Regions from separate parts of the Roseburia sp. 499 genome, predicted to be linked through region 1. Evidence: predicted binding sites of a transcription regulator. Region 1 holds the regulator's gene; each other region holds the start of a gene.

Region 1 (7,573 bases):
CATATATGGATTTGTCATTCCGTTCTGTTTAGAGTTAATGAAGTTAAGCAAAGAGTATAATATTCCGGTTAAGGTACGTGCTTGTGATACTATGGGATATGGTGTTAACTTCCCAGGAGCAGTAATTCCAAGAAGTGTACCGGGTATTATTTATGGACTTACGACACATGCTGGTGTACCATCAGAAATGATTGAGTGGCATGGACATAATGATTTCTATAAGGCAGTAAATAATTCTACTACTGCATGGCTATACGGTGCTAGTGGTGTAAACTGTTCCCTGTTTGGAATTGGAGAACGTACCGGAAATACTCCATTGGAGGCAATGGTATTTGAATACGCACAGTTAAAGGGAACTTTGGATGGCATGGAAACTACTGTAATCACAGAGTTAGCAGAGTATTTTGAAAAAGAGTTAGGCTATCATATGCCGGAAAGAACACCTTTCTGCGGTAAGAATTTTAATGTAACAAGAGCTGGAATTCATGCAGATGGACTCTTGAAAAATGAAGAAATTTATAATATCTTTGATACGGATAAGTTTTTGAATCGTCCGGCTTTGGTTTCTGTATCCAATACTTCAGGACTTGCCGGAATTGCTCATTGGATTAATACTTATTATCGTTTACCGGAGGAACGAAAGGTAGATAAGAATTCTGAATTGGTAAAATTGGTAAAAGAGTGGGTGGATGAGCAATATGATGAAGGCCGAGTTACTGTAATTACCGACAATGAATTGGTAGTTGTGATAACTGACAGTTGTAATAAACTGGGAATTGTATTATAACTATAGGGAGGAATTTTTTTGAGCGAAGATAACCATTCACTGGGACAGCGTGTTTTTCACAGGATTCGCGAAGACATTCTGTCAGGAAAATATAATAAGAATGAAGAACTGAAGGAAAAGACAATCGGAGAAGAACTGGGAGTCAGCCGTACTCCGGTAAGAGAGGCATTGCGGCAACTGGAATTGGAAGGGCTTGTAACTATTATTCCAAATAAAGGGGCATATGTAGTCGGACTTTCCGTGGAGGATATTCAGGATATCTATGAGATGCGTTCCGTGTTGGAAGGATTGTGCGCAAAGCGCGCGGCTGTAAAGGCAACACAAGAGCAGTTGGAAGAGTTGGAAGAGATTCTTTATCTTACTGATTTTCATGTAAAAAAGGGACATGTGGAACAGATTGTAGAATTGGATACCCGTTTTCATGAGGTTTTGTATGAAGCATGTGCAAGCAAGGTGTTAGAGCATGCAATGCGTGATTATCATCATTATTTAGAAAGTGTGCGTAAGGTGACGCTGGCATCAGAGAAACGTTCTATAGAATCCAATAACGAGCATAAACAAATTTTGGATGCATTAAAGGAACGTGATGCGAAAAAGGCAGAAGAATATGCTAATCAGCATATTCTGAATACCATTAAAAATATTGATAGCTGTGGTTGGGACAAGATTGTGAACAACACAGAAAATAAGTAACAGACAAACAAGAAGACAATTTGCAGGAGGACTATTATGGAAAAAATCAAAATGACAACACCATTGGTAGAAATGGACGGAGATGAAATGACCCGCATCCTTTGGAAAATGATAAAGGATGAACTGTTACTGCCTTTTATTGATCTGAAAACAGAGTATTATGATTTAGGCTTGGAACATAGAAATGAAACGAACGACCAAGTAACATTTGATTCTGCTAATGCTACGAAAAAGTACGGTGTTGCAGTAAAATGTGCAACTATCACACCAAATGCAGCACGTATGACCGAATATAATTTAAAAGAAATGTGGAAGAGTCCAAACGGAACCATTCGTGCTATCTTAGACGGAACCGTATTCCGTGCACCAATTACCGTAAAGGGAATTGAGCCATGTGTAAAGAATTGGAAAAAACCAATTACCATTGCACGTCACGCGTATGGTGATGTATATAAGGCATCTGAAATGAAGATTCCGGGACCGGGAAAATGTGAACTGGTTTATACTGCTGAAGACGGAACAGAGACGAGAGAATTGATACATAACTTTACCGGAGCAGGTGTTATCCAGGGACAGCATAACTTAAATAATTCTATTGAAAGCTTTGCAAAGAGTTGCTTTAATTATGCTCTGGATACCAAGCAGGACTTATGGTTTGCAACAAAGGATACTATTTCTAAGAAGTATGACCATACTTTTAAGGATATTTTCCAGGAAATTTATGATAAAGAATATGCTACTAAGTTTGAAGCAGCAGGAATTGAATATTTCTACACTTTAATTGATGATGCAGTAGCACGAATCATGAAAGCAGAAGGTGGATTTATCTGGGCATGTAAGAATTACGACGGAGACGTTATGAGTGACATGGTATCCAGTGCGTTTGGTTCTTTGGCTATGATGACTTCTGTATTAGTATCTCCGGATGGATATTATGAGTACGAAGCAGCACATGGTACTGTTCAGCGTCATTATTACAAACACTTAAAGGGAGAAGAAACTTCTACTAACTCCGTAGCAACTATTTTTGCATGGACAGGAGCATTGAGAAAACGTGGAGAATTGGATAATCTTCCAGAATTAAGTGCATTTGCAGATAAATTAGAGCAGGCTTGTTTATCTACTATTGAATCCGGTAAGATGACAAAAGACCTTGCGCTGATTACTACCTTAGAGAATCCAACTGTATTAAACAGTGAAGGATTTATCAAGGCAATCCGTGAAACATTGGAGAAATCTTTATAAGATAGAAGAAAGAAGAGGAAACGAACATGATTTTAGCCTGCCAAAATATCAGTAAATCCTTTGGCACAGACGAAATCATACAACATGCGTCTTTTCACATTGAAGCAAATGAAAAGGCCGCAATTGTAGGAATCAACGGAGCGGGGAAAACTACCCTGCTTCGGATTATTATGGGAGAAATTTCTGCGGATGAAGGAGAAGTAGTCCTAGCAAAAGATAAGACTATAGGCTATTTACCGCAGAATCCCGATATATCCGGCAATCATACGATTTATGATGAAGTGCTTTCTGCAAAGAAAGCACTTATTTCCATGGAAGAAAAACTTCGCGATATGGAAAGTAGAATGAATCAGTATCAGGGACAGGAATTAGAAGATTTCATGGAAAGTTATAACCGTCTGAACCATGAATTTGATATGCTGGGAGGATATTCCTATCAGAGTGAGATTGTTGGTGTATTAAAAGGATTAGGATTCTCAGAAGAGGAATTTGGAAAACATATGCAGGAATTGTCTGGTGGACAGCGTACCCGAGTGTGTTTGGGAAAGCTTTTAGTGACAAAACCGGATGTGATTTTATTAGATGAGCCTACCAACCATCTGGATATCAATTCTATTGCATGGCTGGAAACTTTTTTGCTAAATTATAAGGGAGCAGTAGTGATTGTATCCCATGACCGTTATTTTTTGGATAAAGTAGTCAGTAAAGTAGTGGAACTGGACCGTACAAAAGTATCGGTATTTCAGGGGAATTACAGTGATTATGCAGCAAAACGCGCGCAAGTGCGGGAAGCACAGTTGAAGCAGTATTATAACCAACAGCGTGAGATTAAGCATCAGGAAGAGGTTATTGCAAAACTTAAGTCTTTTAACCGGGAAAAGTCCATCAAACGGGCAGAGAGCCGGGAGAAAATGTTGGATAAAATAGAACGTCTGGAAAAGCCAACTGAGGAGAATACAGATATTCATTTGCATTTAGAACCAAGAATTGTCAGTGGAAATGATGTACTTGCGGTAGAACATCTTGCGAAAGCATATCCAAATCAGCAGTTGTTCTCTGATATTTCTTTCGAAATAAAGCGTGGAGAACGGGTAGCACTTATTGGTGACAATGGAACCGGAAAGACCACTATATTGAAAATTATTAATGATATGATAGAAGCTGATGCAGGAACCATAAAACTTGGTACCAATGTAAACATTGGCTATTATGATCAGGAACATCAGGTACTTCATAAAGAAAAAAATCTGATAGAGGAAATTTCTGATGCATATCCAAGTCTTACAAATACGGAGATTCGTAATGTGCTTGCAGCATTTTTATTTACCGGTGATGAAGTATTTAAGCAGATTGCAGATTTAAGTGGTGGTGAAAAGGGAAGAGTATCGCTGGCAAAGCTAATGCTTTCTGAGGCTAATTTTTTGATTTTGGATGAGCCTACGAACCATTTGGATATTACTTCTAAGGAGATTCTAGAGCAGGCATTGAATAGTTATACCGGAACGGTGTTCTTTGTGTCTCATGACCGTTATTTTATCAACAAAACGGCAACCAGAATATTGAATCTGACAGGTGAAACCATTGTAAATTATATCGGAAATTATGATTATTACATGGAAAAGTGCCGGGAACTTACGAAGATTTATGTGACAGAAAAAGAGAAAGAGGTTAAGCCTGAAACAGAAAGTAGTAATAAGCTGGATTGGAAACAGCAGAAAGAGGAACAGGCAAGACTTCGAAAAATTGAAAATGAGAGAAAGCGGACAGAAGAAAAAATTGAAAGTCTGGAAGCTCATATCAGCGAATTGGAAGAATCTTTTTCACAGGAAGAAATTGCAACTAATTCGGCGAAACTTCAGGAAGTACATGAAGAATATGCAAAGTGCCAACAGGAATTGGAAGCACTGTATGAAAAATGGGAAGAACTTATGTAAAAGAATGTTAATTCTTTAACACATTGACAGTCCAGGCAGGATTCATTATAATGAGTATAGTATATGCACGGGAGAAATGCAGTTTAGGAGGAACGTCAATGGAAAAGGAAATATCACAGGCAGTGATCCGGAGAATGCCTAGGTACTACCGTTATTTAGGGGATTTGCTAGATGACGGAGTAGAGCGTATCTCATCCAATGAACTAAGTACGAGAATGAAAGTAACTGCTTCCCAGATACGTCAGGATTTGAATAATTTTGGTGGTTTTGGACAGCAGGGTTATGGCTATAATGTAAAATATTTGTATGATGAAATTGGAAAGATTATGGGCATGGACCAGAAGCATAATATTATTGTAATAGGTGCTGGTAATCTGGGACAGGCACTTGCAAATTATGTAAAGTTTGAGAAAAGAGGATTTGCTATCATTGGTTTATTTGATGTGAATCCGGCATTAAAAGGAGTATCGGTCAGGGGAATTAATATTCGTATGATGGATGAATTAGAAGATTTCCTTAAAAATAATCGGGTAGATATCGCAGCGCTTACTATGCCGAAGACAAAAGCAAGTGAGGTTGCAAATATGCTGGTAAGTTATGGAATCAATGCTATCTGGAATTTTGCGCATTTGGATTTGGAACTTCCGGAACATGTGGTGGTAGAGAATGTGCATCTTACAGACAGTTTAATGCAACTTTCCTACAATATTGCGAAACAGGGGAAGGTCAAAGATAAGAGATAAGAAGTGATAAGATGGGTGGAAGAAAAGCAATAAATCATGGGTTTGAAACAGTGCTTCGAGGCAAGCAGATATCATTATTGATTTTAGACCAGAAATGGCACAATCTTTTTTCAGATGATGGAAAAACGAAAAGTGTTGTCAAATTGGAAAAGAAAGCAAATGAATACTTGAAAAAACAGGGGCGGTTGCATCAGGAGATTAAGGACCTAAAGGTCCTGAAAGAGAAACTGATGAAGAATATTATGGCGAACATGGATGAAGCTGAGCGCGAGCAAGAGTCAAGGAAACTTCGGGAGGATCGAAGACTGATTTCTGAAATAAATGAAAAATTGCGTCGGGCGTATGCGGAATTAGATGAAGTTCCTAAGGAATTGGATGCAGTGAATGAAGCTCTGATGGTAGAGACCATGGAATATTGTTATGAAAAAATGCGCGCCAATGAAATAGAAAGCGTAGCAATCCGCAAGTGGTTGGAACAGACTCGTGAAGAAGTAAAGCAGAAGGCAGTACGCAAGCAGACTGTAGAGGATAAGAATAGGGAAATTTATTCCTATATGCATGATATTTTTGGTGCCGATATCATAGATATTTTTGATTTGACATATGAAAAGGAACCTTCGCAGAAAGAAGAGGAAAAGAGACAGTCTTAGCAGCATAAGGCATGTCTCTTTTTAAACATGGAGGAATGTATATGAATATTCTGGTAGACAGCAAACAGATGAAAATGTGTGACAAAAATACCATTCAACATTTTGGAGTTCCATCATTGGTTTTGATGGAGCGTGCGGCACTTGGAGTAACAGAAGAGATTGAAAGGCATACGCAGCCGGGAAGTAAAGTGCTTTTGGTTTGTGGAACCGGAAATAATGGTGGGGATGGACTGGCAGTAGGAAGGTTGTTGCGGCAGAAAGGATATGAGATTACTCTGGTTATACTGGGGGATTGGAGTAATATGTCTGTAGAAACAGCAAAACAAATGGAAATCTGTCGGGCATATGAAATGGAAATGCGAAAAGAGATTCCACAGGAAAAATTTGATGTAGTAGTGGATGCGCTTTTTGGTATTGGATTAAGCAGAGAGTTACAGGGAAGTTATTTTGAAATAGTGAAACAGATGAATGAACTTAATGCATGGAAAGTGGCAGTAGATATTTCGTCTGGAATTCATGCGGATACAGGAGCAGTTATGGGGATTGCTTTTCGTGCGGATATGACGGTTACCTTTGCTTTTCAGAAATTAGGGATGCTACTTTATCCGGGAGCAACCTACTCTGGAGAGGTGAAAGTAAAGGATATTGGAATCACTGCTGAAAGCTTTCTGGAAGAAAAGCCTGTGAATTATGAAATGGAACAGCAGGACTTTGAAAAAGTACCAAAACGCTGTGATTATTCGAATAAAGGTACTTACGGAAAAGTGCTGGTTGTGGCTGGACATAAGAATATGGCAGGTGCAGCGTTTTTAAGTGGAAAAGCTGCTTATGCTACCGGAGCCGGATTGGTTAAGATATATACAGAAGAAGCAAATCGCACTATTATCCAACAACTGTTACCGGAAGCAATTTTGGACACCTATGAGCCAGAACAAAAACAAGAAGAAGTATTAAAGAAAAACATGGAATGGGCAAATGTAATTGTGGCAGGACCTGGAATTGGTACAGGAAAAACAGCAGAAGAAACGATAAGAATTGTTTTAGAAACAGCAGAAGTGCCGGTGATTTTGGATGCAGATGGATTAAATATTGTTGCCAGACATAAAGAGTGGTTGAAAGAAGCAAAGCAGCGGATAATAGTAACACCGCATCTTGGTGAAATGGCAAGATTAACAGAAAAAAGCATTTTTGACATACAAAAGCAGTTATTGCAGGTTGCGCGTGAATTTGCAGAGGAATATAATGTTATATGTGTATTGAAGGATGCACGAACTATTACGGCTTTGCCTGAGGGGACTGCATTTATAAATACTAGTGGAAATAATGGAATGTCAACTGCGGGTGCCGGAGATGTATTAACCGGTGTGATTGCCGGACTGATAGCGCAGAAGATGGAGCCAATTCAGGCTGCACCTTTCGGTGTATATCTGCATGGGGCAGGTGCAGATTGGATAGGAGAACAGACCGGAACCTATGGTATGATGGCACAGGATATCATAGAAGGTGTTCGTCAAGTAATGA
Region 2 (7,573 bases), 670 kb from region 1:
TTTATTCCTCCATTTTATATATTTTTATAAAATTCCATTTGCTTGATATAATTACTGAGCGTCAACCGGAGTCTTAGTACGATCTGCATTGTAAATGTAGAATCCTTTTCCGCTCTTTGCTCCGAGGTTTCCACCACGAACCATTTTACGAAGTAATGGGCATGCACGATATTTGCTGTCTCCAGTTTCGTTGTAAAGAACATCCATAATTGCAAGACAGATATCTAATCCGATGAAGTCTCCTAACTCAAGTGGTCCCATTGGATGGTTTGCACCAAGTTTCATAGCTGCATCGATACCTGCGATATCAGAAACGCCTTCCATTTTGATGAATGCTGCTTCGTTAATCATTGGGATTAAGATACGGTTTACAACGAAACCTGCTGCTTCATTAACCTGAACCGGTGTTTTTCCGATTTCTTCAGAAATCTTCTTAATAGCTTCTACTGTTTCAACTGGTGTATTAACACCTGCGATTACTTCGATTAATTTCATTCTATCAGCAGGATTGAAGAAATGCATACCTACCATTGGACGTGTAAGGCCATTTCCAATTTCTGTAATAGAAAGACTGGATGTATTAGAAGCAAAGATACATTCTGGTTTTGCAATTTTATCTAACTCAGAGAATGTAGTTTTCTTAACTTCCATATTTTCAAATGCTGCTTCTACGATTAAATCGCAATCTGCACAAAGATCTTCTTTTAATCCTGGTGTGATTTTAGCAAGAATAGCATCTACTGCTTCCTGTGTCATTTTTCCTTTTTCTACAAGTCTTGCATATCCTTTTTCGATCTTTGCTTTTCCATTGTCAGCCCACTCCTGCTTAATATCGCAAAGTGCAACTTCATATCCATCGGTCTGAGCGAATGCTTTCGCAATTCCCTGTCCCATTGTTCCTGCGCCAATAACTCCAACTTTCATCGTTGTGCCTCCTAATTTTTCTTTTTTATAAAACCATATAATTCTTATATTTATAAATTGGAACAGTCTGACAGAACCTGCAGACCGTTCCTTTTATTTTAGTACTTTTCTACGATTGTAGAGCAGCCCATTCCACCACCGATACACAGTGTAGCAAGACCTCTGTTTGCTCCACTCTTCTGCATCTCATGTAATAATGTTACAAGGATACGGCATCCGGAAGCTCCAACAGGATGTCCAAGAGCGATTGCTCCTCCGTTTACATTTACTTTAGACATATCGAAGTTCAAGTCTCTTGCAACTGCGATAGACTGAGCAGCAAATGCTTCGTTTGCTTCGATTAAATCGATATCGTCGATAGAAAGACCTGTTCTTTCTAATACTTTCTTAGTAGAAGCAACTGGTCCAACACCCATGATTTCTGGTTCAACTCCACCAAGTGCTCCAGCTACCCATGTAGCCATTGGTGTAACACCAAGTTCTTTTGCTTTTTCTTCGCTCATAACAACGATTGCTGCTGCACCATCGTTGATACCGGAAGCATTACCAGCAGTAACAAGACCGCCTTCTTTTCCGGAACAGCACTTTAAGTTTCCTAAGGATTCTGCTGTTGTTCCAGCACGAGGTCCTTCGTCTTTTGCAAACATAACTGTTTCTTTCTTAACTTTTACAGGAACTGGTACGATTTCATCATCGAATTTTCCTGCTGCGATAGCCTTTTCACATTTCTGCTGGCTGTTTGCAGAGAACTCATCCAGTTCTTCTCTTGTAATGCCATATTTATCACATACGTTTTCTGCTGTAATCATCATGTGGTAGTGATTGAATGCATCTGTTAATGCATCGTTTACCATGGTATCGATGATTGTTGCATTATTCATACGATATCCGAAACGGGCTTTTGTCATAGCATATGGAGCCATGGACATGTTTTCCATACCACCTGCAACCACGATGTCTGCCTGTCCTGCCATAATCATGTTTGCTGCCTCATTTACACATTTCAGACCGGAACCACATACTACATTCAATGTAAATGCTGGTACTTCGATTGGTAATCCTGCCTTGATGGAAGCCTGACGTGCAACGTTCTGTCCCTGTGCTGCCTGGATAACACATCCCATCATTACTTCATCAACTTGCTCTGGCTTAACACCTGCTCTGTTTAATGCTTCTTTGATTACGATTGCACCTAAATCAACAGCTGGAGTATTGCTTAATGCTCCGCCCATTTTACCGATTGCGGTACGACATGCGCCTGCTAAAACTACTTTCTTTGCCATTTCTTCGTCTCCTTTTTTATAAAATTATATGTAGCTAACTCTTCCGCTGAAGCCAATGAATGATTCCTTTCCGCAATGTATGTTATTTTTTTAACAATCTTTTGCTAAAAAAAAAGGAAACAGGCATCGTCTTCATTCCTGCGATAAATTTATCCTAGCACATATGACGCCAAATTGCAAGGAAAATCTTCCTTTTGCAAGCCTTTCAGCAATGCCCTTCTTTTTCTAGTTTTTTAGTATGACTTTGTTATATTTTTATCATTCTCCTGCTTCTTTCTGGTGTAAAAAAGGTCGGTTTTTGTCTATTCTGCACAATAACCAACCTTTTTTCCTTCTCTATGTATTAATAAAAAACATGATTTCCAATTACAATTCCTTCAATGTCTCCTGTATTTCTTCTGAAATAAAGACAATCCACTGTAATTCTTCCTCCTAATACCTCGGATGCTGCCTGAACACAGGAAGCATCTGCCCCTTCCGCTAAAACTGTAGCAAAACGTCCACTGGCAACCGGAGAAAACTGTCCACTCTGATAAATCACTCCTGCAATGCTATTTGGAAAATGACTGCTTCGTACCCGATTAATTACCACGCTTCCCACTGCAAGTTTTCCTTCATAACTTTCTCCCCCGGCTTCACACTGAATTAGCGCTGCCAAAAGTGCCTGTTCCGAAGTATCTGCAATAATGGGAGTCTGGTTTTCCGTATCTTGATTCAATTCTTCTTCCTGCTGGCATATTTCTTCCAGTCTCGCAGCATCTTCTGCTGCCTTTTGTGCCTCTAGCTGTGCTTCATATTCCTTTTGTCGTTCTATTTCAGCCTCATAACTTGCTGCATCTGCCTTTGCTGCTGCCAACTGTTCTTTTGCCGCTACCAACTTCTGAGACGTACTGTCTACTAAGGAAGCAAGTTGCTGTTTTTTCTCTATTTCCTGTTGCTGTAAGGCCACAAGTTCTGCTTCCTGTGTTTCTAACTGCTGTTCCTTACTAGCAATCTCTTCCTTTGTGGCACGATATGTATCTAACATATTTCGGTCATATTCATGTATACTTATAATATATTCACTACGGTTTAGAAAATCTACAATACTACTAGATTCCATTAATATTTCTGCAATACTGTCTGTATCCATTTCATACATAAACTGAATACGCTTTTTCATTGCTTCATACTGCTGTTGTTCCTGTATCTTTGCTGCTTCCAAATCAATTTTTGTCTGCTCTAGCTCCGCCCTGACACTATTCAGCTGTTGCTCTGTCTCATTCAATTCATTCGTTGCCTGTGACAAACTCTCATCCAGTTCCTTTAAATCTCCTGTCAGACTGTCTGCAGAATCAGAAAGATTATCTACCTGCTGCTCGGCTTCTTCCTTTTTCTCTTCTAATTCGTCTATATTCTCCTGCACTTCATCAATCTGGCTCTGCGTTGCCTGAATTGTCCCTCCACACATGCCGCTCATTAGAAGTATCAGCAAAAAGCTTCCAATGATTCTCTTTCGATTTTTATTCATGTCACACTCCTGATATAAATAGTATTATCCTCACAATTTCTAACCTCTTCTCTAATCATATCTTTCAGTGACTTTTTTTGCAAGCAGGATTTTTCTGTTTACATTTTTTCTATTTACATCATCTTTTGAAAAATCATCATACCTAGAACAGCAATGCCACCAGCAGCATAAAGACTATTTACCACCAGACAGATTTTCATAAGGTTGTTCTGAACTTTCTCCCTAACATAAGAAATGATTGTGAAAATACCACTGAAAATCATAAATGCTGCATAAGCAGAAATCATGATTTCTGCAACAGGTGACTTCAATGCCCAATCAAAAGTTCTAAGCTGAAGTATTGTCCACGGTATAAAAAGCATAATTGTACTGATTGTAGTTAAAATTTTATCTTTCATAGTAATTATCTCCTTTCAGCCTGCCCGAAACGTAAGCAGGAAATAAGTAAGCAACCAATGGTGATGCCGAAAGCAACCGGCAACCACGGAATCCATTCAACTTGCATCGTTGTTATATTTGAAGCCAATTTACCATATTCTGACGTAATTACAAAAAATGGATATGCCATTGGGTATAAAAACCATGCCTTTGTATTTATCATCAAAATAGACGGTACAATGGAAGCAAGACCCACTCCAATAGAAAAAATCGGTGTCTGGATACCTACAGACAAGAGCCAAAAAAATGCAAGCATAGGAATCGAAGACAGAAACATCCATCCTGCTTCCTTGAAAACAAATAAAGGCGACAACATAAAGTCATAATTTTGCGTATGTGATACAATTGCTGCACTAACAAAATACATTCCAACTGTCATCAAAATCTGGAAAGCTGCCAATAAAATCAATACAACAAATTTAGCTAGACATAACTTTGCCGTACTTATAGGTAAAGCAAGCATTTTCAATATACCCTTGTTACTTCTTTCGGTCTGATTTAGCAGAACAGTACTTACAACCATACTGGCCGGGAACATAAACCATGACATACTCATAAAGCCCTGTACCAGAAAATTATTTTCCGGCGAGATTCCCTCTGCCTGCATCTGAAAATTCATATTAGCATTGATTATTGAGGGCACCCATAAAATAACTATTGCGCCAAATAATATTAGTAGTATTTTTGAACGACGTATTTTTCCAAGTTCAACACCGATTAGAGAAATAAAACTCATTCAAACGACCTCCTTACTCTCAAGAATAAAACTTCTGCAATGGCAATAACTATGCTTTCAATCGTTCCTGCAATTGCGAAATTACGAATCGTGTTTTCTGTCACACCTGCAAATGTCTGAAATGGTAAAGCAAACGGAAACAACGATAACGTAAAATTACTTGTAGGAATCATTGTAGCTATAAATACACAGACAACACCGATTCCCAGCGAAACCCACATATTTTTACATGCCGATGCTATCAAAAGAGCGGATAACACGGTAGGTAGCAACAACAACAGAAAATAGCCAAAGTTTTTAAGTAATTCCACTTCCAAATTTACATTCCACTCAAACCAATGATAGGAGCACAAAGCAATTGCTACGGCTTCTATTATCAATATTACAACACACATAACTGCTATTAGAGCGAACTTGCCAAAAAATAAATTACTTTCCTTTGTGGGCAATGTACACATCTTCTGGATTGCATTATCTACATACTCAGTATGGTACATAATACATGCCCCTGCCACCACTAGCAAAATATTGAGCATTGCCATCATCTGCCAATTTGCCCCAATCAGTATTTGAATCGGAGAACTTTCAAGCCCAACATAACATTCCGAACGAAATACCATATTGATAACCGGTACAACAGCCGCTAAAATTCCACCACCTATTAACGCGGGCAAAAAACCTGTCCGTTTTACCTTTTTACACTCTAATCGAAAGCTCATCTTACACCACCTCGCTGTCTGTTATCCGCATCAATCAATGCAAGGAAAGTATCTTCCAAATTATCTGTTGGATACCCTTGTAACTCAGCTCCCTGTTTCAGTTCATCAAGCGTTCCTTCAAACAGAAGATGCCCATGATTAAGAATGCCGATGTTATCTGCCATTAATTCAATTTCAGAAAGTAAATGTGAAGACACCAATACAGTACAATCAAACTTCTGTGGCAAGGAACGAATCAGCGTTCTAATTTCGTGAATCCCCACAGGATCAAGCCCATTCGTCGGTTCATCGAGAATAAGAATCGGTGGTTTCCCAATCAAAGCACTCGCAAGTCCCAGTCTCTGTTTCATGCCAAGAGAGTATTTTTTTGCAAGTCTGTCTTTAAACTGGGTAAGACCAACAAGTTCCAGTGCTTCGGAAACAGCAGATTTGGGCAACCCCAAAATTTTGCGGATAATATCCAGATTATCTTCTCCGGTTAAATTTCCATAGAAAGCAGGGGCTTCAATGAAAGAACCAACCTCCTTCAGAATTTCAACTCTGTTTTCAGGATATTTCTTTCCATCAATTACAAATGAGCCACTTGTAGGCTTTGTCAGTCCAAGAAACATCTTCATTGTCGTGGACTTGCCTGCTCCATTTGGGCCTAAGAATCCGTAGACAGTTCCTTTTGGGATATGAATATCGACTCCCGATACAGCGGTAAAGTCTGAATATGATTTTGTTAAGTTTTTTGTTTCAATAATGTTCATACGATTTTGCTCCTTTCTCAATACATCTTCATTCTACATGCCCAACCTTGTGACAACCTTCTCTCTACCTTACATCTACCTTACATTTATTTCGTCCATTCGAAAAATTCAAAATTGTATGTTATAATAACCAACATAATTATGAAGAAAGCAGGTATCCATATGGACTTTGAATATTTAAAACGTAAACGCATACTGCTTGTTGATGATGAGCAGGAGCTTCTAAATATGGTAGTATCTATTTTAAAAGAGGAAGGATTTTGTAATATTGCAACCGCTAAAACTGTGAAAGAAGCACTTGATTTAGCCGACAGTTTTGCACCTGAGCTTGCTATCCTTGATGTAATGTTACCAGACGGCAACGGCTTTTCTTTAATGGAACAATTGAAAAAAAAGAGCGAATATCCAATATTCTTTTTGACTGCCCGTGGCGAAGACGAAGACAAATTTCAGGGTTTCGGACTCGGTGCTGACGATTATGTAGTGAAGCCATTTCTTCCAAAAGAATTGACTTTTCGCATTATGGCAATTCTACGCAGAAGTTATAAAGAGGAAAATCCTCTTGTGACATTGCATGACAGCGAAATTGATTTTGACCGCGCCGAAATAATTAAGAATGGAGAACATATCCCTTTAACAGCGAAAGAACACGATATTCTTTCTGTCCTATATCGCAACGCAGGTCGCATTGTAACCATTGACTCTTTATGCGAAGCTGCTTGGGGAGACAATCCTTATGGATATGAAAATTCTCTGATGGCTCATATTCGCCGTATCCGTGAAAAGATAGAACTAAATCCTTCACGCCCGGTATCCCTAATTACAGTCAAGGGATTGGGATACAAACTGGTCATAGGAGGAAAATGATATGAAAAACATACCAAAACTAATACGACGATTCGTCGTAATATTACTTCTCTGTTCCATAACACTTATCATTTTGAATATTCTCGCATTAGCTATTATGACTTCAAAACAGGCGCAAAATGGTCATCCATGGAAAACCGCTGATGAAGCAGCCCAGAGTTTACAAGAAACTTCTACCGGATATGTATTATCCGATGAAATTACCAATGAATTGGCATCAGAAAATGTATGGGCAGTTTTTATTGATAACAATACCCTACAAGTAGTCTGGAAAACAGATAATACCCCCGATACTGTTCCACTTAGTTATTCCGCATCCTCTATTGCTAATATCACTCGTGGTT
Region 3 (7,573 bases), 690 kb from region 1:
CTTATTGTAAAGAAGTTAGAAGACTAAGGAGGAAATCATGGCAGCGAGAGTAAATCAAGAGCAGTTTGAACAGGAAGTACTGAAAAGTGCGATTCCGGTACTGGCAGAATTTTATTCTGATTCCTGTATTCCATGTAAGCAGTTATCTCCCATTTTAGGGGATATTGAGGATGATTACGAAGATAAGCTTAAGGTTGTAAAAATCAATGTAAACTTTGATGCAGACCTGGCAGCGGAATATGAGGTAATGGCATCGCCTACTGTTTTATTTTTCAAGGATGGCGCTGAGGTGAATCGAACCCGAGGCTTGGTAAAAAAAGAAGAATTGGAAACAATTATCAAATCATTGATATAAGAAAAATTATAACTATTTAGAAAAAGTGGAGGAAAGAAATGAAAGCAATAATCGCAGGAGTAAACAAAGAAATCGCAGAAGGAACAACAATTGCAAAGTTAATCGTGGACGAAAAGGTAGAAAATGCAGAATATGTTACAGTTACTCTGAATGAGGAGTTTCTGGATAGAGCAGCTTTTGAAACCACAGTAATCAAAGAAGGAGATAATATTGAATTCTTGTATTTCATGGGAGGAGGGGCTTTTTAATGGCATTTACAAATGAACAAATGGAGCGTTACTCCAGACATATTATTTTGCAGGAGGTAGGCGTAAAAGGGCAGAAGAAGCTGTTAAACAGTAAGGTTCTTATTATCGGTGCCGGTGGACTTGGAGCTCCGGCAGCAATGTATCTTGCGGCAGCAGGAGTTGGAACAATCGGAATTGCCGATGCGGATGAGGTAGATTTGTCTAACCTTCAGAGACAGATTATCCATGCTACAAAGGATGTAGGAAAAGCAAAGGTAAAATCCGCAAAAGAAACGATTAATGAGATGAATCCGGATGTAACTGTAAATACATATCGTACTTTTGTTACATCAGAAAATATCATGGATTTGATAAAAGACTATGACTTTATTATTGATGGAACAGACAATTTCCCGGCAAAGTTCTTGATTAACGATGCATGTGTTATGGCGAAAAAACCATTTTCCCATGCAGGAATCATCCGTTTCCAGGGACAGCTTATGACTTATGTTCCGGGAGAAGGACCATGCTATCGTTGTGTATTCAAGAATCCACCGCCAAAGGATGCGGTTCCGACCTGTAAGCAGGCCGGCGTTATAGGCGCTATGGGTGGTGTTATCGGAAGCCTTCAGGCTATGGAAGCAATTAAATATATCGTAGGTGTAGGCGAATTGTTGACAGGAAAATTGTTGACCTATGATGCGTTAAAAATGGAATTTCGTACCGTAAAGTTGCCAAAACATGTGCCGGATTGCGGTATTTGCGGAGATCATCCTACTATAACAGAGTTAATCGACTACGAACAGGTAGAATGTGACGGAAAATAAAATCATCAAGGAGGAGAACTATGTTATTTTTGAAACAGCAGGATTATAAAAAAATACTAGAGCATTGCGAAAAAGGACTTCCAAATGAAGCATGCGGTCTTATAGGCGGCAGAAAAGAGGGAGAAAATCAATATGTAGAAAAGGTATATCTGCTGACAAATGTGGATGAGAGCAGGGAGCATTTTTCTATGGATCCCAAGGAACAGTTTGCCGCAGTAAAGGATATGCGTACCAATGGCTATGAGCCTCTTGGAAACTTCCATTCTCATCCGGAATCTCCTTCTAGACCTTCCGAAGAGGATAAGCGCCTTGCATATGATTCTAAAGCAAACTACCTTATCCTTTCGCTAATGGAAGAGGGAAATCCAATTCTTAAAGCATTTCGAATTGATGAAGAGAAAAATGTAACAATAGAGCCTATTGAAATATTTGACGAACTTCCAAATAAATGATAATATTTAAGAAATATTATACTTAAGTTAGGAGACTTAAGTTTTGGGAGAAGAGGACAGTGAAAGAAGAACTATTCCAGCCGAAAGAATTGAAAAGACAGCGGATTACTGACTGCCTTACAGAGGCTGTCAAGGTGCCTTTGTGTGTTGTACAGGCATCCGCAGGAATGGGAAAGAAAACTGCTGTACGAGATTTTTTTGAGGAAACAGGAGTAAGATATTTTTGGTATTTGTTAAAAGAGAACGAATACGATGATGAATGGTTAGGAAAGCGAATTGCAGAGGTTCTGGATCCCGAAGGGGAGAAAGATAGGAGGGAATTTTTGGAAATTCGTTTTCCACAGACATCAGAGGAGAGACAGGAATTTATCAATCAACTAAGTCAGAATATACAAGAAGATTTAGTTGTAGTAATTGAAGATAAATATCAGAGTAACCACAGTGAAGAATTTGACCTTTTACTGGAGGATATTGCAGAGGCAGAATTGGAGCATTTGCATATCATATTAATTTGCCAGAAAATGTCAGGTTTTCGTTGTGGTAAATTGATTTTGAATAGAAAATGCAATGTAATTCGTAAAAACGTATTGAGTTTTACAGAAGAGGAAATTGGTGCATATTTCAGAATTAATGGAATTGATTTGTCCTTTAAGGAAAGAAAAGCAATCTATCAATATACAGAAGGATGGACTTCTGTAATCTGCTTGATTTTGTTGGATTATGTGCGGACCGGAAGGTTAAACAGTTACTTTAGTGCGTGGAATTTTATGAAAGAGCTTGTTTTTGATACATTATCAGAAACAGAGCGTGATATTATCATGAAATTGTCACCATTGGAGAACTTTACGTTGCAAGAAGCTATTTATGTAACACAGATGCCGGAGTGTCAGATAGAACTCCAGAATTGTGCGTTGGAGACGAATTTTATGGAGTACGATATGGTTCCACGAACATTTCGTCTTCATCATTTACTGCGTCTCATTGCGGAAAAAGAGTATACTGACAGAGGAAATTCGGTAGAGGAAGTTTGGAGACGTTCTGCTATGTGGCATGAGCAGCAAGGCAATGGAACAGAAGCCATTAATATTTATATGAGGATTGGAGCGGTAGAACAAGTTTTTAGGGTATTAGAAAAAGATAATACGTTAGAAATTTATAAATCCGCACCTAAGGTTTTTGAAAACTTTTTTAAAGAGATAGAGGTATCCCAGAAGATAGAACATTTAAAGGCGTACTTAATATACATCTATTATTGGGAAGTATATGGAAATAAAGAAAATGCCCGTAAGGATTTTGAACAGACAGAATATTGGTTTTTGGAACAGGGGATGGATAAACAGCCGCAGAATAAACGAATATATGGTGAGATGTTGATTATGCGTAGCATTATGAGCATTGACCATATCGGAGAGATGGCGGAGACGATTCAAAAAGCTTATGAGGTATTAGAGGGAAAACCATCTGAGATATTTGATAAGCGTTTTATTGCTATGTACATGGTTCCGGAACTTTATGGGATTCATTATAGTGAAGCTGGTAAATTGCTGTTTTCTATCGAGAAAATAAAGAAATTCAGTAGATATTACTTAGTATTGGTGAATGCAAAAGATTCCGGTTGGGAATGGATGGCAGAGGGTGAATATCACTACTTGATGGGGAATATTCAGCAAGCTGTTGAGATTAGCGAGATTGCTTTTCAAAAGGCATGCTTTCGAAAGGAAGCAGCAGCAATCATAAGTACAGCTTTCTTAAAAATGAAGTGTTACATTTATCTTGGTAAGTATACAGAACTGGTAGAATGCTTAGAAGTGTTAGAAGAAACGGTAAGGGGAATAGATAAAAAAGAGACGATTACAGTTCTTTATGATTTGGTAAAAGGATATATTAAGCAATGCATGGGAGAACCGGGAATCCCGGAATGGCTTAAAAATTATGAACTTATTCCGTATAATAACTATTTAAAAATCACTTGCGCAGGAACGATTACCTATGGCAGAATCCTGATAGAAGAGGGAAAGTATGCTCATTTGACCGCGATTGCAGAGGATATGATGGAGTATCGGGAGTGGAGTTCCAGTTGTTATCTGAGAATTAAAGGTGGAATTTATCTGACAATCGCAAAGTACCATCTTTTTGGGGAAGAAGCTGCAGGGGAAGAATTGGAAAAGGTTCTTAAGATAGCTCAGAAGGATGAACTGATTGGACTATTTATGGAAAATGCAGGAGAACTTTTGCCTATTTTGAAGCTGGTACAGGAAAAAGAAATTGATAAGGAATACCTGAAAAAAGTAATATTCCATTGTCAGCAGTATCAGACCGGATTGAGTCGGATTCAGAATAAGGGAGAAGGTCCAAAAGAAGCAGGATTGCTGACGGAACGAGAACTTGAGATACTTCAGCTTGTAAAGACCGGGTATAAGAACGGAGAAATTGGAAAAACTTTGAACATAGCGACTGTAACAGTGGAAAAGGCATTATCTAATATATATCGAAAGTTAAACGTGAAAGGGAGAGCAGAAGCAGTAAAGAAACTAGAAAAAATATTGTAATCTCCATACCTAAACCCTCTTTGCTTTATATGGAGTCCCATAATAGAAAAATATGGAAGTTTCATGTATAATAAAGAAGAATTTTGTGAAAGAGGGGTTTCCTGATATCTATGAGGGGGATATCAGGAAATGAAAATTAGGGCGAGTATTTCAAGCATAGAGTTAGGAGCGTTACAGAATGTAATGCTCCTTTTTGGTATATAATTATCATGTATGAAAGAAAAAACACACAAAGTATATTGTATGTAGTATACTGTATACAAGAAAACGAGGAATGAAACAGCAAGATTTTAGAAACACTACAAATACGGTACCAAATAACAAATTCAACATAGAAAGAAGGAATTTATATGGAAAAATTTCAAGTGGAAAAAGATTGTGGATGTGTAAATTTAAGAAAAGTGGCAATGATTGGTTGTGGTTTTGTAGGTTCAGCTTCTGCATTTAGTTTGATGCAGAGTGGATTATTTTCTGAAATGGTGTTGATTGATGCCGATAAGAAAAAAGCAGAGGGAGAAGCTCTGGATATTAGTCATGGAGTACCGTTTGCAAGACCAATGAAAATTTATGCAGGAGATTATGATGATATTGTAGATGCAGCTATTATTATCATTACTGCCGGAGCAAATCAGAAGCCGGACGAGACTCGCCTGGACTTGGTTCATAAAAATATTGGAATTTTTAAGTCTATTATTCCGGAAATTGCCAAGCGTGACTGCAAAGGAATTTTGCTAGTGGTATCTAATCCGGTAGACATACTCACTTATACGGCATTGAAGTTGAGTGGATTTGAAGAAAACAGAGTTATCGGTTCCGGTACAGTATTGGATACTGCACGACTGAAATATATGTTAGGAGAGCATTTACAGGTAGATAGCCGAAGTGTACATGCATTTATTATTGGAGAGCATGGTGACAGTGAAATAGCAGCATGGAGCAGTGCTAATGTGTCCGGAATTGCAGTAGATGATTTTTGCGAAATGCGCGGACATTATCAGCATGATGAGGCAACAGAAATGATTGCTGAAAAAGTAAAGAACAGTGCTTATGACATTATTTCGAAAAAGCATGCAACCTATTATGGAATTGCCATGGCTGTTCGAAGAATCTGTGAGGCCATTTTGCGTGACGAAAAATCCATTCTTCCTATCTCTAGTATGATGCACGGAGAATATGGGATTGAAGATATCGTACTTTCTATGCCTGCAATCGTAGGAAAGCACGGAATAGAAAATAGAGTGCCGATTTCCCTGGACCAGGATGAAATAAGAAGGTTGAAAGAATCTGCAGATATATTAAAAGATATTTTACGTCAGAATGATTTGTAAAAAGAAATAGAAGGGGGAAAACATGGACTTTCCCATGAAAACGTGATAAAATAATGAGAAATGTCGGACAAAGGAGCAGAATATGAAAAAAGGAATTTTGTTTGATTTAGATGGAACATTATGGGATTCTTCTGAGGAAGTGGCTTTTTCGTGGATGAAAGCATTGGAACAGCGTTCAGATGTGGAAAAAGAGATTACCATGGAAGATATCCAGAACGTTATGGGAAAGACCATGAAAGACATTGCTGATATTCTCTTCGAGGAGTATGATTCTGAAAAACGGCAGGAATTGTTGGAACATTGCTGTGAGGTAGAGAGAGAATATATTCGAACTCATGGTGGTAAGTTGTTTGAAGGATTGGAAGAAACCTTGAAGGAATTGAAGGAAGAGGGATATCATCTTTATATTGTAAGTAATTGTCAGGTGGGATATATTGAGGCATTTTTAGAATATCATAAGCTGGGAAAATATTTTGATGATTTTGAGAGTTATGGTGGAACCGGTCGGCCAAAGGGCGAGAATATTCGATTAGTGGCAGACCGGAATCATCTGGACAAGGCGGTTTATGTAGGAGATATTCAGGGCGATTACGATGCTACTATGCAGGCAGGACTTCCTTTTATCCATGCAAGAACAGGGTATGGAACAGTAAATGCAGATGTTCCGTTTATCCAGAAACTTTCAGAACTACCAAAAACAGTAAAAGAACTTTTAGGAGAATAAGGAGCGCTATTATGGAAAAAATTGCAAGTTTTACCATTGACCATATAAAATTGGAACCGGGAATTTATGTTTCCAGAAAGGACCATGTAGGGGCAGAGGTGATTACTACCTTTGACCTTCGTATGACTAGTCCAAATGATGAGCCAGTGATGAATACAGCGGAGGTACATACCTTAGAGCATCTTGGGGCAACGTTTTTACGAAATGATCCGGAATATAAAGACAAGGTTATTTACTTTGGTCCTATGGGATGTCGTACCGGATTCTATTTGCTATTGGCAGGAGATTATGAGTCCAAGGACATCGTGAAACTGGTAACAAATATGTATGAATTTATGAGAGATTTTAAGGGAGAAGTTCCGGGAGCCAGTGCAAAAGACTGTGGAAACTATCTGGATATGAATCTGGGTATGGCAAATTATCTTGCAAAACGCTATTTGGAAAATACATTATATGGAATTGATGAGAAACATCTGGTATATCCGGAGTAGAAGTTTGGCATAATAGAAGGAGAGAACACATGAAAAGAGTTGGAATTATTGGTGCTATGGCGCTGGAAGTAGAGGAACTGAAGAGTAAGATGGAAATTACTCGTAAGGAAGAGAGAGCCTCTATGGAATTTTTAGAGGGAATGTTAAACGGAACAGATGTGGTAATTGTACAAAGTGGGATCGGAAAAGTAAATGCAGCACTTTGTACTCAGATTTTATGTGATATGTTTGACGTAACCCATATTATTAATACCGGAGTGGCAGGTTCGTTGAAAAATGAAATCAATATTGGAGATATTGTAGTATCTACAGATGCACTTCATCATGATGTAGATGTAAGAGTATTTGGTTATCCGTTGGGAGAAGTTCCTCAGATGGGATGTCTTGCGTTTCCGGCAGATGAGAAGTTGAATGCACTTGCAGTGGAATGTTGCAAGGAAGTGAACAAGGATATTTCCGTATATAGCGGAAGAATTGTCAGTGGAGACCAATTCATTAGTGACAAGCAGGTGAAGGACAACATTATTTCTAATTTTGACGGATTCTGTGTGGAGATGGAAGGAGCTTCTATCGCCCATGCAGCTTATTTGAATCATGTACCATTTGTAATTATCCGTGCT
Region 4 (7,573 bases), 920 kb from region 1:
TAATTGCCCTCCCAGCCTTCATACCAAAGGCCGTCATTGTAGTTAGAATTGCCGTTAAAGTCAATGTGAAACCAGTCTTTGTAAGGTGAAGATTCACGATTTTTTACGACATCCTGAAAAGCGAAAAATCCACGTCCGGCATGGTTGAAAACACCGTCCAGAACAACGCGTATGCCAGCTTCGTGTAGTGCATCACAAACTTCCTTGAAATCATCATTCGTTCCGAGACGGGTATCTAACTTCTGATAATCTCTGGCATTGTAGCCATGGGTATCAGATTCGATAAGCGGAGAAAAATAAATGGCATCAATGCCTAATTTTTCCATATGAGGAATCCAATCCTTGATTTTTAGAATTCGATGTTCCAAAACTCCATCATTTTCAAAGGGAGCACCACATAGTCCTAAAGGATAAATCTGATAAAAAACACTTTCATAAGCCCACATAATTTTCACAATCCTTTCTGTTCGCAGTATTGCTGCGACTATTTACTCATATCTTTTGATTTTTTTGTACATGCTCTTTGTGCTGAAATAACAGCGTTTCGTAAGCCCTTTTCTTCTAAGACAGCAACCGCTTCAATGGTAGTTCCGGCAGGGGAGCATACGGCATCCTTCAGTGCTCCCGGATGAGTTCCGGTTTCTAAGACCATTTTAGCAGAACCAAGAACTGACTGTGCTGCGAACTTGTACGCTTGCGCTCTTGGCATACCGTCAGCGACAGCAGCATCTGCCATAGCTTCAATAAACATATAGACATAGGCAGGAGAGGAGCCGGATACACCGGTTACGACATCCATCAAAGATTCTTTCACAACTTCACATTTTCCAAAACTGTTAAAAATGTCGATGGCAGTAGAAAGTTCTTCTTCTGTTACATTATCATTGACGCAAAGTGCGCTCATAGCTTCGCTTACCAGTGCCGGTGTGTTTGGCATAGTACGAATTAGTTTGATTGGGTGTCCAAACAGGGATTCAATGGTAGCAATCGGCTGTCCGGCAGCGATAGAGATGATTAGGGCATCTTTTTTCACTTTGTCTTTGATTTGTGGAATTACTTCCGGAAAAAGAAATGGTTTTACCGCCAGGAAAAGAATATCTGCTGTTTCAGCAGCTTTTCCGTTATCCTGAGTGGTATGTATTCCGAAACGTTCCGCCAGAGAAGAACAGGTTGCGGTTGTTTTGGCAGTGGCAGTAATCTGGTCCTTTGATGCGAGTCCGGAGTTGATAATGCCTCCGATGATGGCGCTTGCCATATTTCCGCCACCAATAAAAGTAATGTTCTGATTCATAATGGAGCCTCCTATTTTGTAAAAAAATAACTAATAATATCATAGCAATAGTAAAAGAATTGTGCAAGAGGTAAAAAAAGAAGGTATCTCGACTCGAAAGCGAGATACCTTCCAAAGTAATCATAACTTATTAGAAATCTGTTAAATCAGCAGCTCTTCTCTCTAAGAAAGCAGTCATACCTTCTGTCTTATCATGAGTAGAGCAGGTAATACCAAACAAGTTAGCTTCCATTTCAACAGCGTTCTTGATATCCATGTCGTATCCGTTGTTGATAGCAGCCTTTGCGATAGATACAGCGTAGCTTCCTTTAGAAATAATCTTAGCAGCCATTTTCTTAGCAGTATCCATCAGTTCTTCCTTAGCAACAACTTTGTTTACCAGACCGATTCTGTATGCTTCGTTTGCATCGATGTTGTCACATGTGAAGATTAATTCCTTAGCACGTCCCATTCCTACCAGACGAGCAAGTCTCTGAGTTCCACCGAATCCTGGGATAATTCCAAGACCTGTTTCAGGCTGTGCGAAAGTTGCGTTGTCAGCTGCGATACGGATATCACATGCCATAGCGATTTCACATCCACCGCCTAAAGCGAATCCGTTAACAGCAGCGATAGTTACCTGACGCATATTCATTAATTTGAAGAATGGTTCAGCAGCTCTCATACCGAAAGCACGTGCTTCAGCAGCGGAGAAGTTCACCATTTCAGCGATGTCAGCACCAGCTACGAAAGATTTGTATGGGTTATCCTTTTTGTCAGGACCACCTGTTAAAATAACAACTTTAACGTCGTCTCTAGCTTCAATTTCAGATAATACAGTATTCAATTCATCCAGAGTTTCACTGTTTAATGCATTTAATGCACCAGGTCTGCTGATAGTAAGGACAGCAATTTCGTTTTCCACTTCTAACTTTAAGTTATTCATGTGTAAACCTCCTAATAAAATATGTAGTTTAATTGTTCACGGATTGCCCGAAAATATAGGACAAAACATAATTTAACTATATAACTTTGATAAAAATTTGTCAATATCTGGGGCAGATATTTTCAGGACATTTGACTTTATTATGATAAAGAATTATAATGATGAAGTTATATGCGAGGGAAGATATAAATATTAAATAATTAAGAGGGTTCAATGTCTATTGTTCAATAGATGGCTAATTCTGCAAAATATCAAAATGAAACGAAGAAAAATTATTGACCTTGCATAGTGTAGTAAAAAGAGTGGGTGAAACCCTGCAATATAGCAAGGAGGCATGAGGATGAATGAAAGAGAAATTGTGCGCAAAATAAAAGAGTATGAGAATAAGATTAGCGATTTGAGTGATGAAAAAAATCACCTGATTAATGTAATTGATGAATTAGATACTTCGAGGATTAGTATTAGAGCTAGAAAAGAGAATATGGAGGGAGTATTTTGTAATCGAGTTGCAAGTTTTGAAAAGTTATCGGTATATCGCAGCAGAGGTGTAACTAAGATTTCAGAAAAAATGAAAGAATATAATTCTATTTATTCTAGTAGCTCTTATGTATGGAAAGCGATTCAAACAATTCAAAATTTGATTGATGATATTAACAGAAATGTAGAGAAAAGAATGGATAGGGTTTCGGAAATTGATTCTTATATACAACGGTACGAAGAAAAAATTAGGATATTGAAACAGAAAAAAGCAAGAATGGAAGGGTGATATTATGCAAGGAATGGCATTTACAGCAGCAACAACATACAATTTAAAGCTTCAGGAGGATGAATATGAGAAATTGATGACTTTGTATAGTGAGTTGGGAGATTTAGTGGATGAAAAAATGGAAACGTATATAAAATTTCTTAGTGAAATGACCAATGAATCCATTGTAAAAGGAGCATTGCATGACAAATTACAGATATTTTTAGAGGCAGTACAGTTATATCAAAACACATTTAGTAATACGTGCAAAGAAGTAGTAAGCAAACTTGAACAATTTATCATTAGTATTGATGAGCTGGATGAAGATATATATGGAGCTGGTTGCAATACAATTCGGTAGAAGGGAATAGAGCATGTTGGACAAAATCAATATAAAACTGGATAAATACAATGAAGTGCTAAATAAGTATAAAGGGATAGAATCTATGGAAAATATCAATAATAAAATAAAAGAAATAGAAAATGTATTGATAGAGAGTACGGGTGAAAGTGCTGAAGTGATATCAGAAACAAATGAAATGTTGCAAATGGTAATAGATATGATTTCTGTATTGTTTAGTAATACATACGAAACGTTAAGCAGTTCATACCAGGAATATGCATATATGGATAATGTTGAAAAGACCAGATGGGATGTAATGACTGAACAGGTAAAATAGAAGAATGTGTTGTAAATATTTGTAAATAGAAATGAGGAAGAGGAATGGGAGTTTTAAAAGATTTTTCACAAGAGGCATATGATGAGATTAAAGAGTGCATAAAAAGTAATGATGAATGGGCGGTTATTGATTTCTTTTCAGATATAGTAAATTATGAGAATTTGGACTACGATAATTATTATCCGGAACTAAAACAATATGCCGAGAAGTATGTGGAACAGAATAATATAACCCAAAGTGAATTGGATACTATATTTCTGAGTGTAAATGCGCAAGATGAAGTCTGTGAAAAACGATTTCAAGATGAAAAGGTGGAGTTTGAGAGTTTTTACAATGGGATAAAAGCACTTGCGGGACTTATAGATAAAAAATCTCTTAATGGAGAAAATATAACTACTTTGTCAACAGCAGAATTTCAAGATAAAGTACAGGGAAATATGAATGCTGTTAGAGAACAATTAATTAGCTATTATGCAAACTCTTATTATACAGTATGCGAAAACGAAACGATTATATTTGACTGGTCAGCCATACAGTATGCGATGCGCAAGGATTTAAATCAATTATCAGAGGAGGAGCTGATTGCATTATCAACAGTATTTTTTCAACTTTATTCTGAAGACGAAGAAACCAATTTAGCTAATATTGAAGAAATGTTGCGTGCTGGTTACGGAAAAGTTGATATGGAAGATTGGTCTTTAGAAAATTATACTACTCTTGACTGGGAACATATTTGTCATGGCGTAGGTCTGACAGACACATTTATTGCGGCATTTTCATTGTATAATGAGGAGGTTAATGCCGTTGACTATCAGACTATAATGACAGATAGATGTAGTGAAGATGAGGAAAGAAAAAAATTATCACGGTATTTTCAAAATCAATTTGCAATGTCTTCATTATTTGCAACCTTTATAAAGAACAATGCCACCATAAATGTTCCTTATGGCGAAGAACATAATAATTTTGTATTGCATTGCGACGAGGTGAATGGAACGTTGAAATCAGTATATGTTTGCTTGAAAGATATACCGATTGATATATCCTATATAAGTTTGGGAAATTATAAGGATGGTTCTTATGCGTATGATGTTACAGTAGAAAGTGGACGAACGAATGATGGTACATATATGGGAGAAAAGGACATAAATAAATTCCAGGTATATGGAATGGTTGATTATAGTAATATTTCAAAGGTTTTTGATTGGAGTACGACTGAAACATTCTCTTGTTGGTTTGAGTCAGAGAAGGACGAAGTATGCAGCAATGAAGAAATTTTTAAAAATAAAGGTGAAGGAATTGCCTGGGATAAGATAAAGGGAAATGCAATAGAATATATTGGAGGGAATTTGGCAAAGGCGACTCCGATAATTAATCTTGGGTGTGAGTTACTTGGAGATTGGTATGATAATCGTCAAGCAGAGGCGCATAATGCAACGATTGATGCTAGAATAGCTCAAGGATGGGAGCAGAATGAGTATAAATCAGAATTAATGGATTTAGCAAATAAGTGTTGTATCAACATGCAGGTAACATGTCAAAACGGAGAGTTTTATTTGGAGAGATATTCTATAAATGAGGGGGATTCGTATAATGGATTAACGAAGAACTTAGAGGATTATAATGCAGGAGTGAGTAAGAACTTTAAGTTAACAATAGGAGATATCGAGGCATATCTTAACGGAAGTACAGAAAAAGAAAATCTTATTGAAAAATATTTATCAAATTTTAATCCAAATTAGATGTAACAATGGAAGGAAGAGAGGAATGAAAAAGAAAAAAATAATCTGCATCACACTGGCTGTTATCGTCATCGCATGCATAGCAGGATATATTATTATTGGTCAGATAAAAAAGAAAGAAGCAGAAGCTGCAAAAGCAAATTTCATTGAGATTCCAGTGGGAATTGAGGTAAATGTAGAGGTAGGTGAAGATGGCAAATTGAAGAAAGATGCTGTTGATTTGGTGAAACTTATCAGTATTGACAAGTTGGATGAGAGTAATTATAAAGAAGTTGCAGCCCTTGTAAATAGTTCTGTAAATATTGAGAAACTGGAATTAAATTTGCATAGTGGATATGAAGTGGATATGAAGTATCTGTCCTATTTCAATCTAGCGAATAAGGAGTTAGATGTAACTATTGGGGGATATGATGAGAGAAGTCTCCAAGAGTTAATAGAGATAAAGCAGATAGGAACACTTGAAATTTATCCTAAAGATTATAATTATAATTCGAATGCTACCTATAATTTAAACTGTAATCAATTATCAAATGTAAGAACATTGGAATTATACTCTCTGATAGTCAATGAAAAAAGTGGAATTAATACAATGACAAGGTTACAAACGCTAAATATGACTCAATGTGAGGTTAACGGATTTGGAGACTGTTCCGGAATGGATGCATTGGAGAAGATTGAGATGATTGGTGTATCTGGTGAGGACTTCACAGGAATCGCCAATGCACCAAATGAAATGGAATTTTATATTGAAATGAGTGGGATTGAACAGAAAGCATGGGATAGTTTAAGAACATCAAAAATAGCATTGCTTACAATTAAAGATACTTCCATAGAGAGTTTTGAGTTTACAGAAGATATGGATGTATTAAAGAAGCTAAATTATTATTTTGATGAGGAATGTGCAGATCTTTCAAAACTACAGAAATTGGATTATATTTCTCTTTTTTCAGATGAGATAAAGCAGGAACATGCAGATATGTTAAGTCAGTTAACCAATATAAAGGGAATAGGGTTGAACGGAAATATTCTTATAGAAGATTATTCAGGGATACAGAAGTTACCACAGATAAAAGAAGTAACTATATATACAGAAAGCGATGTGCCTTTAGCAGCACTGGGAAATATGCCACAACTGGAAAAACTTTATCTAGCTAAAGGTAAAGTAGATAACATATCGATGTTAGGGAACTTGACAAAATTGAAAGTCTTGGATGTTTCTGAAACAGAGGTGAGTGATATATCAGTGTTAAGTAACATGCCGGATTTAGAAGAACTATATATAGACGATACAGAAGTAAGTGATATATCAGTGTTGAGCAATCTGACAAAGTTAAAAGTATTAAATATTTCTGGTACAGAAGTAAGTGATATATCAGTGTTAAATAATAAGACAGAACTTAAGGAATTAAGAGTTATAGATACAAGAATAAGTGATATATCAGTATTGAGTAGTCTAGATGATTTAGAGATACTATATATGAACGGAACAGAGGTAAGTGATATCTCTGCTATTAGTAATGCAACTAAAATGCGGAAGTTAGTAATAAGTGGGACAAAAGTAAGTGATATTTCGATGGTAAATGAGATGACAGCATTGGAAGAGTTGAGGATTAACGAAACAAATGTAAGTGACATATCTGTCCTAAGAAATAATACACAACTTAGGGTGCTAGATATGGATGACACTGAAGTAAGAGATATTTCTGTATTGGCAAATATGAGCAAATTGAAACGTCTGTATATAGAGCAAACGAAAATAAGTGACCTTTCAGCGATTTCAAACTGTGCCGAATTGGAAGTACTGGTTATTAGTGGAACATCAATAACCGATTTGTCTCCACTTGCAAAATTAAAAAATTTAGATAGCGTGTATGCAAAAAATGTACAAGTAAAGGATTGGTCACCTGTTCAGCATGTGAGAATAGTGGACATTCAATAATAGGATTTGTATTTAGAAAAAAGGGAAGACTAAAAGGAAGAAGGATGAAAAAGAAAAAAGTAATATGCATCACACTGGCTGTTATCGTCATCGCATGCATAGCAGGATATATTATTGTTGGTCAGATAAAAAAGAAAGAAGCAGAAGCTGCAAAAGCTAACATTATCGAGATTCCGGAAGGAATCGCAGTGGATATAGGCAGATCATATGAAAGAGGCCAATTGAAAAAAGAATTAGTCGGATTGGTGAAA

What was found. The regulator Rex, encoded in region 1, represses fermentation and respiration genes when NADH is low (regulators of the CRP and FNR family bind a similar motif). The targets are predictions, from matches to a motif close to ATTGTTAANTANTTAACAAT.
Region 2: BIV20_RS04605 (acetyl-CoA C-acetyltransferase) is a predicted target of Rex. The motif match lies at 2,286-2,305, and genes of this name have one in related genera.
Region 3: BIV20_RS11200 (L-lactate dehydrogenase) is a predicted target of Rex. The motif match lies at 4,603-4,622, and genes of this name have one in related genera.
Region 4: BIV20_RS03415 (enoyl-CoA hydratase-related protein) is a predicted target of Rex. The motif match lies at 2,302-2,321, and genes of this name have one in related genera.

What each region holds. Positions count from the first base shown of each region.
Region 1 is NZ_CP135164.1:1,580,392-1,587,964, reverse strand. Features, by position in the region: gene BIV20_RS07955 (hypothetical protein) at 1-787, shown strand, start outside; gene BIV20_RS07950 (GntR family transcriptional regulator) at 806-1,480, shown strand; gene BIV20_RS07945 (NADP-dependent isocitrate dehydrogenase) at 1,517-2,725, shown strand; gene abc-f (ribosomal protection-like ABC-F family protein) at 2,752-4,659, shown strand; gene BIV20_RS07935 (redox-sensing transcriptional repressor Rex) at 4,758-5,402, shown strand; gene BIV20_RS07930 (hypothetical protein) at 5,414-6,052, shown strand; gene BIV20_RS07925 (NAD(P)H-hydrate dehydratase) at 6,094-7,573, shown strand, end outside.
Region 2 is NZ_CP135164.1:907,791-915,363, reverse strand. Features, by position in the region: gene BIV20_RS04610 (3-hydroxyacyl-CoA dehydrogenase family protein) at 52-924, opposite strand; gene BIV20_RS04605 (acetyl-CoA C-acetyltransferase) at 1,023-2,207, opposite strand; gene BIV20_RS04600 (cell wall hydrolase) at 2,551-3,717, opposite strand; gene BIV20_RS04595 (hypothetical protein) at 3,831-4,115, opposite strand; gene BIV20_RS04590 (ABC transporter permease) at 4,121-4,891, opposite strand; gene BIV20_RS04585 (ABC transporter permease) at 4,888-5,610, opposite strand; gene BIV20_RS04580 (ABC transporter ATP-binding protein) at 5,607-6,362, opposite strand; gene BIV20_RS04575 (response regulator transcription factor) at 6,525-7,229, shown strand; gene BIV20_RS04570 (sensor histidine kinase) at 7,231-7,573, shown strand, end outside.
Region 3 is NZ_CP135164.1:2,271,556-2,279,128, reverse strand. Features, by position in the region: gene BIV20_RS11230 (sulfurtransferase TusA family protein) at 1-27, shown strand, start outside; gene BIV20_RS11225 (thioredoxin family protein) at 38-355, shown strand; gene thiS (sulfur carrier protein ThiS) at 394-603, shown strand; gene thiF (thiazole biosynthesis adenylyltransferase ThiF) at 603-1,409, shown strand; gene BIV20_RS11210 (M67 family metallopeptidase) at 1,430-1,861, shown strand; gene BIV20_RS11205 (helix-turn-helix transcriptional regulator) at 1,921-4,410, shown strand; gene BIV20_RS11200 (L-lactate dehydrogenase) at 4,761-5,738, shown strand; gene BIV20_RS11195 (HAD family hydrolase) at 5,821-6,462, shown strand; gene BIV20_RS11190 (S-ribosylhomocysteine lyase) at 6,474-6,953, shown strand; gene BIV20_RS11185 (5'-methylthioadenosine/adenosylhomocysteine nucleosidase) at 6,983-7,573, shown strand, end outside.
Region 4 is NZ_CP135164.1:662,170-669,742, forward strand. Features, by position in the region: gene BIV20_RS03405 (alpha-amylase family glycosyl hydrolase) at 1-446, opposite strand, end outside; gene proC (pyrroline-5-carboxylate reductase) at 485-1,291, opposite strand; gene BIV20_RS03415 (enoyl-CoA hydratase-related protein) at 1,422-2,216, opposite strand; gene BIV20_RS03420 (hypothetical protein) at 2,557-2,982, shown strand; gene BIV20_RS03425 (hypothetical protein) at 2,987-3,322, shown strand; gene BIV20_RS03430 (hypothetical protein) at 3,336-3,641, shown strand; gene BIV20_RS03435 (hypothetical protein) at 3,686-5,383, shown strand; gene BIV20_RS03440 (leucine-rich repeat domain-containing protein) at 5,409-7,322, shown strand; gene BIV20_RS03445 (leucine-rich repeat domain-containing protein) at 7,367-7,573, shown strand, end outside.